Regions from separate parts of the Nocardioides sp. InS609-2 genome, predicted to be linked through region 3. Evidence: predicted binding sites of a transcription regulator. Region 3 holds the regulator's gene; each other region holds the start of a gene.

Evidence for each region. Region 3 encodes LexA, which represses DNA repair genes until DNA is damaged. Its sites were predicted from a motif close to TCGAACANNTGTTCGA; they were not measured.
Region 1: a site for LexA is predicted at 2,541-2,556, ahead of H4Q84_RS04205 (DUF6504 family protein). Genes of this name have one in related genera too.
Region 2: a site for LexA is predicted at 2,685-2,700, ahead of H4Q84_RS13220 (HNH endonuclease signature motif containing protein). Genes of this name have one in related genera too.

The regions. Positions count from the first base shown of each region.
Region 1 covers NZ_CP060034.1:792,694-796,963, forward strand. The annotation lists gene H4Q84_RS04185 (DNA polymerase III subunit alpha) at 1-446, opposite strand, end outside; gene H4Q84_RS04190 (endonuclease) at 523-1,134, opposite strand; gene H4Q84_RS04195 (hypothetical protein) at 1,020-1,601, opposite strand; gene H4Q84_RS04200 (SAV_6107 family HEPN domain-containing protein) at 1,629-2,084, opposite strand; gene H4Q84_RS04205 (DUF6504 family protein) at 2,084-2,461, opposite strand; gene H4Q84_RS04210 (hypothetical protein) at 2,615-3,127, opposite strand; gene H4Q84_RS04215 (YbaK/EbsC family protein) at 3,220-3,693, shown strand; gene H4Q84_RS04220 (ArsC/Spx/MgsR family protein) at 3,705-4,088, shown strand; gene H4Q84_RS04225 (SigE family RNA polymerase sigma factor) at 4,129-4,270, shown strand, end outside.
Region 2 covers NZ_CP060034.1:2,551,415-2,555,684, forward strand. The annotation lists gene H4Q84_RS13210 (hypothetical protein) at 1-612, opposite strand, end outside; gene H4Q84_RS13215 (hypothetical protein) at 705-1,196, shown strand; gene H4Q84_RS13220 (HNH endonuclease signature motif containing protein) at 1,301-2,512, opposite strand; gene H4Q84_RS13225 (dihydrofolate reductase family protein) at 2,738-3,352, opposite strand; gene H4Q84_RS13230 (dihydrofolate reductase family protein) at 3,349-3,714, opposite strand; gene H4Q84_RS13235 (hypothetical protein) at 3,715-3,882, shown strand; gene H4Q84_RS13240 (DinB family protein) at 3,887-4,270, shown strand, end outside.
Region 3 covers NZ_CP060034.1:3,458,017-3,462,286, reverse strand. The annotation lists gene H4Q84_RS17945 (nucleoside deaminase) at 1-223, opposite strand, end outside; gene H4Q84_RS17940 (DsbA family protein) at 220-828, opposite strand; gene H4Q84_RS17935 (MarR family transcriptional regulator) at 915-1,349, opposite strand; gene H4Q84_RS17930 (SDR family oxidoreductase) at 1,540-2,322, opposite strand; gene lexA (transcriptional repressor LexA) at 2,436-3,167, shown strand; gene H4Q84_RS17920 (ATP-dependent DNA helicase) at 3,214-4,270, shown strand, end outside.

The DNA.
Region 1 (4,270 bases), 1.9 Mb from region 3:
ACGCCGCCCCCCACCAGGTGCGGCGCGAGCAGGTCGAGGTCGGCCACCGGACGCCCCCGCTCACCGGTGAGGTGGGTGGCCGAGACCAGCCGGCAGATCGCCGCCCAGCCGGCCCGGCCCTGAGCCAGCAGGGTGACCCGGGGCAGGGACTCCTCGTCGCGGAACGCTCCGCCGCGCACGGGAGTACGGAGTGGTCTCGACTGCGTTCGACCAGCTGAGGCGGCGACCGGCAGCACGGCGAGGTCGACCCCCAGCACCGGACGGATGCCCGCCCGGCTGCACGCCTTGGCGAACTTCACCGCGCCGTAGGTGCCGTCTCGGTCGGTCAGCGCGAGGGTGTCCATCTCCTGCTCGGCGGCCCGTTCGACCAGCGTGTGCGGGTGCGAGGCGCCGTACTGCAGGGAGTAGCCGGAGGCCACGTGGAGATGGACGAACGGGTCGGACATGAGCCTGCCTCGCGGACTGTGTCGACCCCAGCACCGTGATGGAGTGATCGAACAGGTGTTCGATAACTCCATCACTCTAACCCCCGCGACAGGGAGGTCGCAAGCCGTTCAGCTCCAGATCGCGGCCGCCCACTGGGGGTGATCGATGAACGGGTTCCGGTCGTGCTGGTAGGTGCCGAAGATGATGTCGTTGCGTCACATCTCCCCCGCGTCGGGCGGGTCCTGCTGGCTCCACTGGAGCATGAGCGAGAGCTTGCCGATGTGGGGCGCTGAACCGTTGCCTGGTCAGGTCGTCGACCTCGAGGTCGGCGAAGCCGTCGTCGCCCTCGTAGCGCACCGAGATGTAGAAGATCATCCGCGCGACACCCTTGACCGCGTCGCGCGGCTCCCAGGAGTCGCCGTCGGCGTAGTTGCCGGGCGCCTCGGCGTTCTGGGTGCCGCCCGCGTCGAAGTCGAGGTTGCCGCGCGCGCCGTTGACCGTCACGTCCTCGGGCCGTCGGTAGTGGATGTTGGTGCCCGGACCGGTCGCCGTACCGAAGTCTCCGTGCGACTTGGCCCAGACGTGCTCGCGATTCAGTCGTCGACACCTCCACCGTTGGCCGACTTGGGCATCGACTTGCCGCTGTAGAGGGTCTTGATGTTGTTGGCGTTGACGGGGTCCTGGTCGGTGGCCTTCAGGGCGTTCCAGACACTGTCGTAGGACAGCTTGGTCACGCCTGAGGAGATGATCGAGTGCAGGGCAGACTCCAGCTGCGGGCCGGTCTTGCCCAGTGCCGCTGCGTAGTAGTCGTCGTGGTCGCCCGGGTCACCCGGGTCGGTGCCCGACGCGAACGCGAAGGCGCTGGCACCGGTCAGGCCCGGGTGGGAGAAGTACGCCCCCAGCACTGTCGGCCAGCGCCAGCGCCTAGCCGGAACCGTCGCGACCGAGCCGTTCTGCGTGGCTCGCGCCTGGGCAACGCTCAGCGGTGCCGCAGCGGTGAGGGCCGTGGCCGACCTCGGCGCCGGCACGGCCTGCGCCGACTGCGTGAGGGGTACGACGGCAGCCAGGGCCGCCAGCATCGTGACGAGAAGGGTGGCGATCGCGGGCGCGGTGCGCGCGCGGTGCGTCCCGAGAGGTTGGTGCACAGCTGGCCGGGGCTCCCCGATGAAGCCCATGACCGGTGGGCAGAGACTAGCGCCCGATCAGGCGACTCCGGCGCGTCCGCCGGTGACGACCAGCCGCTTCTCGAGCGGCGCGTGCGGCACCAGGCCGAGCGCCGACTCGATGATGCCGAGGAACCGGTCGGCGTCACGGACCAGGTCGTCGGCCTCGCGCTCGGTGACCGCGCGGGTGGAGCCGGCCTCGGCGGCCGCGCGCTTGCTCGCGCCGGCGGCGAAGAAGGTCGCCCACTCGGCCAGCTCGGGGGCGACGTCGGCCAGCAGCACCCAGGCGTTCTTCTGCCTCCGTCGCCCGGGCGACGGATGGGCGCGGGCCGCGAGCAGCGCGGCCGTGGCCCGCAGTGCTGCCACGTGGGCGCAGGCGTAGCGAGTCGGCACGTCGGCCGCGGTGATCGACTCCTGCAGCGACTCGGCCGAGCGGGCGAGGTAGGAGTGAGTGGTGGCTGGGAGCAGGTAGGGGTTCACGTCGCTCGCCGACATCAGTCGACACAGCCGACGAGTGACCAGCGGCCGTCGGACCAGTCGAAGGAGAGGTCGAAGACGCCGCCGCCGTCGGAGGTGGCACTGCCCCGGCCGGCATGCACGCGCCACAGCTCGCGCTCGATGAGCAGGTCGTCGGCACCTCGGTCGATGACCGTGTCGCCAGCGTCGATGCCGGGCCCGTCGTCGGTGCCGACCACGGCGCGCACCCCCGCTGACTGCCACCAGGGCGCGGTCTCCACCCAGTGCGCCACCACCGAGCGGACCTTCCACAACCGGCCGCGCCACAGGAACTGCTCGGGCCCCTCCTCGGCCGTGTCGGGCTCTCCACCGATGCGTCCCCTGCGGACCTCAACGGGGTCGTCGTACCGCCTCATCTGGCTCTCCTGTCAGCGTGGTCGACCCCGGCCAACCCCGGTGACGGTGGGGGTCGAGGTCACCGCCACCGAGGCTGCATCGAACAGTTGTTCGAACAACGCCAAGGTACACCGGCCCACCGACAGTCCGTCAATGGTCTGGCAGCGAGTGCTTCAGAACGAGCGGAAATACCGGTTCGTGTCCTTGTGCCAGAGCAGGAAGAGCAGCAGCAGGCACAGCAGGATCGCGACGATCGAGAGCACCGCGAAGAGCGCCGGCAGACCGAGCCGCACGACCACGGTGGCCGCGAGGATGCCGAACACGGCGGTGGCCGCCAGCGACAGCCGGGCCCACTCGTGGCCCTCGACGAAGAAGGCGATGAGCACCAGCACCAGCAGCGCGAAGACGGCGAAGAACACGATCGCGAGCGGCACGAACGATGGCGCGATGGGGCTGCCCTTGACCGCCTGTACCCCGCCCTCGAGGAGCAGCTTGCGGGCGGCGATGTTGCCCTCGGCCCAGGTGCGGATGACCTCGTCCTGACGCAGCCAGACCAGCAGGGCGGCGAGCCCGGTGACGACGACCAGCGCGAGCAGCACCCGGACGGCGTTGGTCACCGACATCGGCCGCGCAGACGCGGGCGCGCCGGTCGGCTCGCCGGCTGGCTGGTTGGGCGCGGTGGTCATGCATTCCCCCGAATGATCGACAAGGTGGAGCAGGCAGCGATGCCCGGCAGGTTGCAGGAACCAGTGTCGGAACCAGTGACTAGGGTCGCAGCATGGCTAGCGAACACTCCTCCATCACCTCTTTCCGGGCCGAGCATGCACGTCGCGGCGGTGCCGGCGACGTGGTCATTCTCCCTGACAGCGTCCACACCGCCGCACTCGCGGCCCAGGCACTCGGTTGCGAGGTCGGCGCCATCGCCAACAGCCTGCTCTTCGACGCGGGTGGCGCCCCGGTCCTGATCCTCACGTCCGGCGCCCACCGCGTCGACACCCACAAGGTCGCGCCCGCGATCGGCGCCCCGCCACTCAAGCGCGCGAGCGCCGATTTCGTGCGCGCCCACACGGGCCAGGTCATCGGCGGGGTCTCCCCCATCGCCCATCCCGCAGCGGTGCCGACGTGGATCGACTCCTGGCTGCGCCGGTACGACGTCGTGTGGGCCGCCGCCGGCCACCCGGCTGCGGTCTTCTCGACCACGTTCACCGAGCTCGTCTCGATGACCGGCGCGACCGAAATCGACGTCGAGTGAAGGATCAGCCCATGGAGATCTGGCTCAACCCCGCATGCAGCAAGTGCCGCACCGCCGTGGCCGCGCTCGACGAGGCCGGGGTCGAGCACACCGTGCGCCGTTACCTCGACGACGTGCCGACCGTCGACGAGCTCGCCGACGTCGTGGCCCGCCTCGATGTCGAGCCCTGGCACATCGCCCGCGACAAGGAGGCCCGTGACGCGGGCATCGACCTGCCCCGCGAGCCGGCCCACCGCGACGCCTGGCTCGTGGCGCTGGCCGCGCACCCAATCGCCATCCAGCGGCCGATCATCACTGCGGCCGACGGCACGACCGTCGTCGCCCGTGATGCCGAGACGCTCGCGCAGATCATTTCTCACGAGGCGGGGCAACCCGGAGGCCCGGCCACGGCGTAGGAGGGGTGACACCCACCGGTCGACAAGGAGCACACCCTCGATGCGTCGAGACCAACGCGAAGCGGACTTCACGGAGTTCTACCTCGCCCGGCGCGCGGCCCTGCGCCGGACGGCGTACCTCATCGTCCGCGACTGGCACACCGCCGAGGACCTCGTCCAGCAGGCGATGGTCAAGGTGTACG
Region 2 (4,270 bases), 910 kb from region 3:
CAGGTTGTAGTCGAGGAAGTAGTCGAACAGCTCCTGGTCGCCGAGCACGCCGCACATCGGCAGCGCGCCGTCATAGAAGCGGGGGTACTCCTCCAGCGACCGGCCGATCACGTGCCCGCCCATGGAGACACCGGTGAGGTAGACCCGCGACGGCCGGCGGTCGAGCAGCTTCTTCGTCAGGTCGGCCAGATCCTTGGTGGTCGTCACGCCGGTGCGGACGTCGTACCCGTTGCGGGCGTAGCTCGACGCCGCCCACGCATAGCCCTGCGCCAGCAGCTTCTGCCGCAGCCCGTAGTCGGGTGCGTCGACCCTCAGCACGGTGCCGGTGCCGCGGTAGCCGTGCGCCCACATCACCAGCTCGCCGTTCCAGTCGGCCGGCGCCTCCACGACGTACGCCGCGTGCTCATGGGTGCCCTGGAAGACCCGAGTCGGCTGGCCGCCGATCGTCAGCGGAGCCAGCGGCGGGTTGGAGATCGTGTAGCCGGGCATTGGCTGGTCACCGCGGTCATGCCGGTCGCGAGGCGATGCGGTGGCCGACGACCAGAGCAGCGTCGTGGCGACCAGGCAGGTCACCACCGCGAGGACGAGAGCGGAAGCTCGGGCACGTGCCATGGGGTCCTCCAGAGAGCGCTGTGACGCAGGTCACTGGATCGTAGACCCGGTGGTACGACCACGGTGAGCTCCAGGCACGGCTCGACCAGCTGATGTCGGCCTGGAACTCCTTGCCGCAGGACGAGCGGATCCGGCAGATGCCCGACCCCTCGCCGAAGAGCTTCCGAGGAGCGGAGCTGACCGCGTCGCTCCCCGGGCAACCGGGCCGGCCGTATCCCGAGTGGCCGGAGCAGGAGCAGGGCGAGGAGGACGACGACGATTTCGAACCCGGCGATGTCCGGCTCTCCGCGCAGGCAGCACGCGACGCTATGTTCGTCCGCCAAAGCCTTGCCCTCGCTGACTGGGTCGGCTCACGCAGGGAGGTCACAAGCCGGGGTCTGTTGCGACCGCCCGTCGCCAGGTCGGCCTACCAGCATCTCGACCTGTGGCCGTGGGAACGTGCGCTCGAGGAGGCCGCCCGCTCCTCGTACGGCCTGCCCCAGCGTCCCTCGTCACCGGAGGTGGACGCAGTCATGGCCGACGCTGCGCTGAACTCCTGGCACAGCGCCCCCGGCGACTGCCTCGCCCTCGATCACCTTTGGTAGGCGGCCCGGGCCGATCAGCTCCATCTCAGCGATCTCGGCCGTGACTTCGCCATTGTGTTCACGAACCTCGTCGACTCGGGGATGCTCGAGACCTGACACATCTCCTATCTGCGTCGGTGGAATCTGACGTCGCCGTTGGGAAGTCGGCTGCGTGCGTAGCTTGGGTCGTGGGCCTTGTGGTGGTGGAAGCTGCACAGGAGTTGCCCGTCGGCGAGGTCGGTAGTGCCGCCGTGGGCCCAGGGGTCGCCTGCGTGGTGGGCTTCGCACCAGGCTGCTGGGATATCGCAGCCGTGGGCACGGCAGGTGGTGTCGCGCACCCGGAGGGCTTTGCGTTGGGCGGGGCTGAAGAGTCGGGCGGTGCGGCCGAGGTCGAGGACGTGGCCGTCGGTGCCGAGGATGGCGGGGATGATGCCGGCGGTGCAGGCCAGTCGGCGGGCGTGGTCGGGGGCGATGGGGGTGCCGGTGTGGGTGAGCGCGGCGCCGACGCCGTCGCGCAGCGTCTGGAGGTCGATGGTGACCAGGACGGTGGTGGCGTCACCGCCGTGGACGGGCAGCCGGTGTGGGTCGGTGTGTTCGAGGAGCGCGCAGAACGCGTGGCCGAGGCGGACGTCGTACGGCGTCTTCTCACCGTCGTGGTGGCGTGGGTTGGTGTAGGCGTGCAGGTAGGTGGTGAGTCGGTCGGCGACGGCGTCGGGGACCCGGGCATGGATGTCCGTGGTGCCGTCGCCGCGTCGGCGGGTGATGAGGCGGGTCAGCTTGTGGGCGAGTGCTTCTTCTGCTTGAAGGAGCCGGAGCTCGTGGTCCTCGCCGATCTCGGGGGCCACGACCTCGAGGACGCGGCGGCCGAGGATCCGCAGCTCGCGCGGGCCGTAGTCGCCGGCCTGCTCGACGAGGTGGGACTCGGCACGCGCCAGCACTTCCGGGTCGAGGTCGGTGGGCAGGTCGTCGAGTGCCTTCGCGATCACCTCGGCCTGGGCCGGGTTGACGGCGCCCTCGGCGAGACCGGCGGCCAGCACGTGCCAGTGCTCGAGGCTGAGCGCCAGTCGGTGGTGGCGGCGGGCCGCGCCGCCGTCGACCCGCGTGTGGTGGGCCAGCCAGGCCGCGACGTCTCGATGCGCCTCGACCTCCGCGACATCGCCGGAGGCGGCGGTCAGCCGGAGTCGCAGTGCGGCCAGCTGGGCGTCGACCCGCGTCAACGCCAGCAGCGCGTCTCGCTGGTCGGTGGTGGTCATGAACATCGGATCCACGTCGGTCACCGACTTCAGCGACGCCTCGAGCTCCGCGGCGCATGCCAGCACCGGATGGATTGCATCCACCTGCGACACCTCCCCGACACGACGACCTGGACAGCCCACCCGGTGGTGGTCTGCGGGTCTCACATGTCGATGGCAGCGCGCCCTGTGAGGGGGCCACGAACAACCCTCCTCACGGAGACGAGTTCGTCGGGTCGGGGCCTCAGCATCGGGTATCACCCACGACCTCCATGCATCGTACAGCTGTTCGAAAAGAAGCACCAGGTTCGTTCAATGGTCGGCGCGGACTCAACCAGCTGTCCCGATCGGGCCCCGAGGGCGATACGTCACGTGCGTCGCCTGCGAGACCGGCCGGACCGACACCACCTCGAGGTCCAGGGGCGGGACGCCGTCGAAGAGCCGCTCGCCGGCGCCCAGGGTGAATGGCACGACATGGGTGCGCAGCTCGTCCAGCAGTCCCGCCGCGAGGCACTGGTTGACCGTCGCGGCCCCACCGGTGATGGAGATGTCAGCATCCCCGGCGGCTGCCCGGGCCTGCTCCAACGCAGACTCGACGCCATCGGTGACGAAGTTGAACGTCGTCCCACCTTCCATCTCCACGGGCTCCCGCGGGTGATGCGTCAGCACGAAGACCGGACCGTGGTACGGCGGCTCGGGGCCCCACCAGCCACGCCAGTCGACGTCCCACTCGCCGCGTCCCGGGCCGAACATGTTGCGCCCCATGACGAAGGCACCGGCGGCGGTGATGGCGGCCAGCTCGTGCGGACTCTCCTCGGGAGTGTCGAACATCCAGCAGTGCAGGCGGTCGACCGGTCCGTCGCCGAACGGCTTCTCGAGTGTCTGCCCCAGCCCGGCGGCGTACCCGTCGGTGGAGATGCTGATGTCACAGACCACCCTGCTCATGAGTCGACGCGCGCTGCCGGGCCGTAGGACAGGTGTACGACGCCGTTGTCGTAGACGTCCTGCGCGAGCAGTGCCAGCTCGGTCTGCCCCTCTCCCCAGAACTTCTCGCCCTCGCCGAGCGCGATCGGGTAGACGAACAGGTGCAGCTCGTCGACCAACCCGTCGGCCAGCAGCGCACGGACCAGCCGGCCGCTGCCGGAGATGTAGATGACGCCGTCGCGGTCCTGGTCACCGACGGACACGAGGGCTCGACGTACGAGCTCGGCGGTGACGTCGCGTGGGACTTCGACGAGCTGGCCGCTGCGTTCTCGGAGGTGCTCGGTCGCGACATCGTACGACGCGAGGTCACGACCGACGAGCACGTGTCTGCCCTGCTCTCGGCCGGCCTGGACGAGGGCACCGCCGGCTTCGTCGCTGCACTCGATGCCAACATCCGCGAGGGTGCGCTGGCCGAGGTCACCGGCGACCTCGCTCGCCTCACGGGGCGTCCCACGACTCCCCTTGTGGAGGGGTTGCGCCTCGTAGCATGAGGCCGTGACCACCACGGATGGCTCCATCACCCTGCCCGCCGCCGGCACCGAGGCCGAGACCCTGCTCGGCAGTCTCGACCGCATCCGCGGGAGGTTCGCGTGGAAGTGCGGCCCGCTCGACGCGGAGTCGATGCGGGCCACGCTCGGCCCGTCGATCATGACGCTGGGCGGGCTGCTCAAGCACATGGCCTTCGTCGAGGACTACTTCTTCACCAAGTGCCTGTTCGGCCGGGAGCTCGGGCCCGAGTGGGCGGCGATCGACTACGAGGACCCCGAGTGGGAGTGGCACACCGCCGTAGACGACAGCCCCGAGGAGCTCTTCGCGTTGTGGCAGGGCTCGGTCGCCCGGTCCCGTGCGGCGGTCGCCGACGCGCTGGCCGACGGCGGG
Region 3 (4,270 bases):
CTGGTGCGCCGCGGTCCTCCATGGCCTGTCGCATGGCGACGATCTCGGCGTGCGCGGATGGGTCACCCGTCCTGTGGACCTCGTTGACGCCGAAATCGCTCTGGTCTCCGCAGTCGTCCGAGATGACGCCGACGAAGGGCAAGCCACCGGATGCCACGTGCCGGATGCTGAACTCGACCGCCTCGGCCATCAGCCCGGCCAGCTCGGGTTCGGTCCCGATCACGATGCCTGCTCCGAGCCGGTGGCCTCGTCGGTGGCGCGCTTCAGCCGGTCGGCATCCAGAACTCCGGAAATCAGCCGGCCGTTCACCCGGAAACTGGGCACGGCAGTGACCCCCACCGTCTCGACCGCGTGCCGCTGGTGAACGAGCTGGCGATCGCGCCGCTCCTGGCTGACAAGGGCCTGCTCCACCTGCGACCGGTCGAGCCCGGAGGACGCGGCGACGCCGATGACTACATCGTCCTCGCCGATGTTGCGGTCCTGCTGGAAGAAGGCGCGGAACATCGCGGTCGAGTACTCGCGCGCCAGTCCCTGCTCCTGTGCCAGCTGCAGCACGGCGAACGCCTTCGCGGTCCGGGGTTGCGGAGACATCGTCGGCAACGCGATGTCCACCCCGATCCGCCGGGCCATCGGATAGACCGAGCGGCGCCAGATGCGAGGCAGATAGTCGTCCTCCGCCCTCAGTGTGGGTACCGGGTCCGGTCGCAGCTCGAACGGGCGGATCTCGATCTCCACATCGCGATCCCGCTCGAGTTGCGCCACAGCGTCCTCGACCAGGAAGCAGAACGGGCAGACGTAGTCCACGAACACTTCAACTTTCGTGCTCATGACCATGGGCTCCTCTCGCTGGATCTTTCTCTGCATGTACACACATGCACCTAGGCATGCTTTGGGATTGCCGCAATGACTCTCGTTCAGGGAGTGATCAGGGATTCGACCTCGCGGAGGGCGTGGCCGAGTAGGCGCACGTCCAGCTGCGGAAAGTGCACGGCAGCCTTGCTCAGGAGCTCGTGCAACCGGTCCTCGTAGGGACCCCGCACCTCGCGGAACAGTGTCTCGCCTTGATCGGTGATGACTGCGTAAACGCCGCGTCCGTCATCCTCGCAGACATCGCGCCGTGCCAACCCCTTCGCCTCCAGCCGGCTCACCAGGCGCGTCGTGGAACTCTGGTTCAGGCCGACCCGCTGCGCGAGGTCGTTGACCCGGAGCTCCCTATCTCGGGCTTGACTCAGAAAGGTCAGGGCGCGGAACTCCGTCAGCCCGATCCGATGGGTGTCCGCAAGCCACTTGTCCAGGCTGGCGTCGACCGCAGACGCGAATGCGGCCACCTTGGACCACGCGACGCTCACGTCACGCCCACAAGAAGTTCTTGAATCGATCTGCCTGCATGTGCATGCAAATAATGTACCACAGGTCGATGCCCTGCCAAATGCGCGTCAAGCGAGCCCCAGGGCCGGGTCGACGGCACTGTCACCAAGGTCGACGAGGCCCAGGAGCTCGACGTGCTCGAGTCCCGGCCAACCCTGGTGAACTGAACGCTCAGCGGCGCTTGGCGATCGCCCGGCGACCGAGCGCGGCGAACAGTCCGAGACCGTGGGCCGCCACGCCGGGCGCAAGGGTGCTGGCACGGACGAGACCGCCGCGCCAGGCAGGCACCGCGAGTACGACGCGGCGCGAGCCGACCAGCCCGACGGCGGCACGCGCCACGTCGTCGACGGTGAGGATCGTGCTGGAGTGCACGAGCTGGGAGCCGATGCCGTCCGGGTTCTGAGCGTTGAGCATCGCCGTCTGCACCCCGTCGGGGCAGAGCGCGTGCACGCGCACGCCGCGTGGGGTCTCGGCGTCGCACGACATGGTCAGTGAGACGACAGCGGCCTTCGTGGCGGCGTACACGCTGTAGCCGGGGACGGGTCCGAGGCCGGCGATCGAGGCGGTGTTGACGATGTCGCCTCCACCCGGTCCGAACGCCTCGAGGGCGGTGCGAGTGCCCCACATGCAGCCGAGGACGTTGACCTCGACGAGGCGGCGTACCTGCTCCTCGATCAGCTCGGAGAGCCGGCCGTCGTCGCCGACGCCGGCGTTGTTGAACCACGCGGTGAGTACGCCGTGGCGCGAGGCTGCCGCGGCGACGACCCGGTGCGACTCGGGATCGCGGACGTCCTGCGCGATGCCCTCGGCGGCCCCGATCTCGGCCGCGGTGGCCGTCGCGGCCGCTCCGTCGAGGTCGGCCACGACCACGTGATGACCGCGACGAACCATCTGTTCGGCGATCGCCCGGCCGATCCCGCGACCGGCTCCGGTGACCACACAGCTCGTCTCCATGCCGGGAGTGTGGCACGACACGCCGTTCGAACACTTGTTTGAAGTCATGCCGTGATCGGTCTACGGTGAGGCAACCGGCGAGACGATCCACAGCGTGACATCCAGGAGGACCCATGGCCAAGACAAGCGGCACCGGCAAGAAGGTGCTCGAGATGCCCGACGGGCCCCCCGACGCCACCGGTCTGACCCCCCGCCAGCAGCGCGTGCTGGCCACGATCAAGGACGCCATCGAGATGCGCGGCTACCCGCCGAGCATGCGCGAGATCGGCGAGGCGGTCGGGCTCACCAGTTCGAGCAGCGTCGCCCACCAGCTCAAGACGCTCGAGGAGAAGGGCTTCCTCAAGCGCGACCCCAACCGGCCGAGGGCCCTAGAGGTGTTCCTGCCCGAGGTGATGGCCGCGCGTCGGTCGCTCGGCAACTCGGCCGAGGAGAGCTCGATCGACGAGTCCGACATTGGCGACGCGATGCCGCCGGCCACCTACGTCCCGATGGTCGGGCGCATCGCCGCCGGTGGTCCGATTCTCGCCGACGAGCGCATCGAGGAGGTCTTCCCGCTGCCTCGCTCGCTGGTCGGCGAGGGCACGCTCTTCATGCTCGAGGTCGCCGGTGACTCGATGATCGACGCGGCCATCTGCAACGGCGACTTCGTCGTCATCCGCCAGGAGCAGACCGCCGAGAACGGCGACATCGTGGCCGCGCTGATCGAGGGCGAAGCCACCGTCAAGACGTTCCAGCGCAAGGACGGCCACGTCTGGCTGCTCCCCCACAACGACGCCTACGACCCCATCGACGGGTCCAACGCCAGCATCCTCGGCATCGTCACGGCGGTCCTGCGCCGCATGTGACCGCGGTGGGTCGGTCACTGTCGGCGCCTGCACATAAGGTGCCCGGGTGACCGATCAGGACGACATCCCCAGCAACCCGCACAGCCGGGTGCACGAGGTGCTGTCCGAAGCGGTCACTGCCCTCGGGGGCGAGCAGCGCGACGGCCAGGTGCAGATGGCCGACGCCGTCGCCGACGCGATGGAGGGCGGCGAGCACCTCCTCGTCCAGGCCGGCACCGGCACCGGCAAGTCGCTCGGCTACCTCGTGCCGAGCCTGCTGCACGGCAAGCGGGTCGTGATCGCCACCGCGACGCTCGCCCTCCAGCACCAGCTGGTCGAGCGCGACCTCCCCCGCCTGGTCGAGGCGGTCGGCGGCACCATCGACACGTCGTACGCCGTGTTGAAGGGTCGCTCCAACTACGCCTGCCTCCACCGCATCCGCGAAGGCGTGCCCGACGACCAGGGCGTGCTCGTCGACCTGCCCACCGGGTCGCTCGGCGGCGAGGTCATCAAGCTGCGCGAGTGGGCCGAGAAGCAGAGCTTGGACGGCGGTAGCGGCGAGCGCGACAACGCCCCCCGGCACACCGACCGGGTCTGGCGGCAGGTCAGCGTCAACCACCGCGAGTGCCTCGGCGCCACCAAGTGCCCGTTCGCCCAGGAGTGCTTCGCCGAGCGCGCCAAGGAGAAGGCCCAGCGCTCGCACCTGATCGTCACCAACCACTCGCTGCTCGCGATCGACGCGATCGAGGGGGTGCCGATGATCCCCGACTACGACGCGGTGGTGATCGACGAGGCCCACGAGCTCACCGGACGGGTCACCCAGGCGGCGACCGACGAGCTTGCCGCCAACGACGTCGAGCGAGCTGCGCGTCGCGCCCAGCGGCACATCGACGGCGAGCAGGCCGACGACCTGTCCGACGCCGGCGAGGCGCTCGCCGACGCACTGTCCCGCACCGAGCCGGGTCGCATCGACACGATGGGCGAGCAGCTCTCCGACGCGCTGGTGCTGGTGCGCGACGCCGCCCGCGCGTTGGTCTCGGCCTTCCCGAAGGAGTCGGCGGGCGACGGTGACTCCGACGCCGGCCGTACCCAGGCAAAGGGCTTCGTGCAGGAGGTGTTCGTCA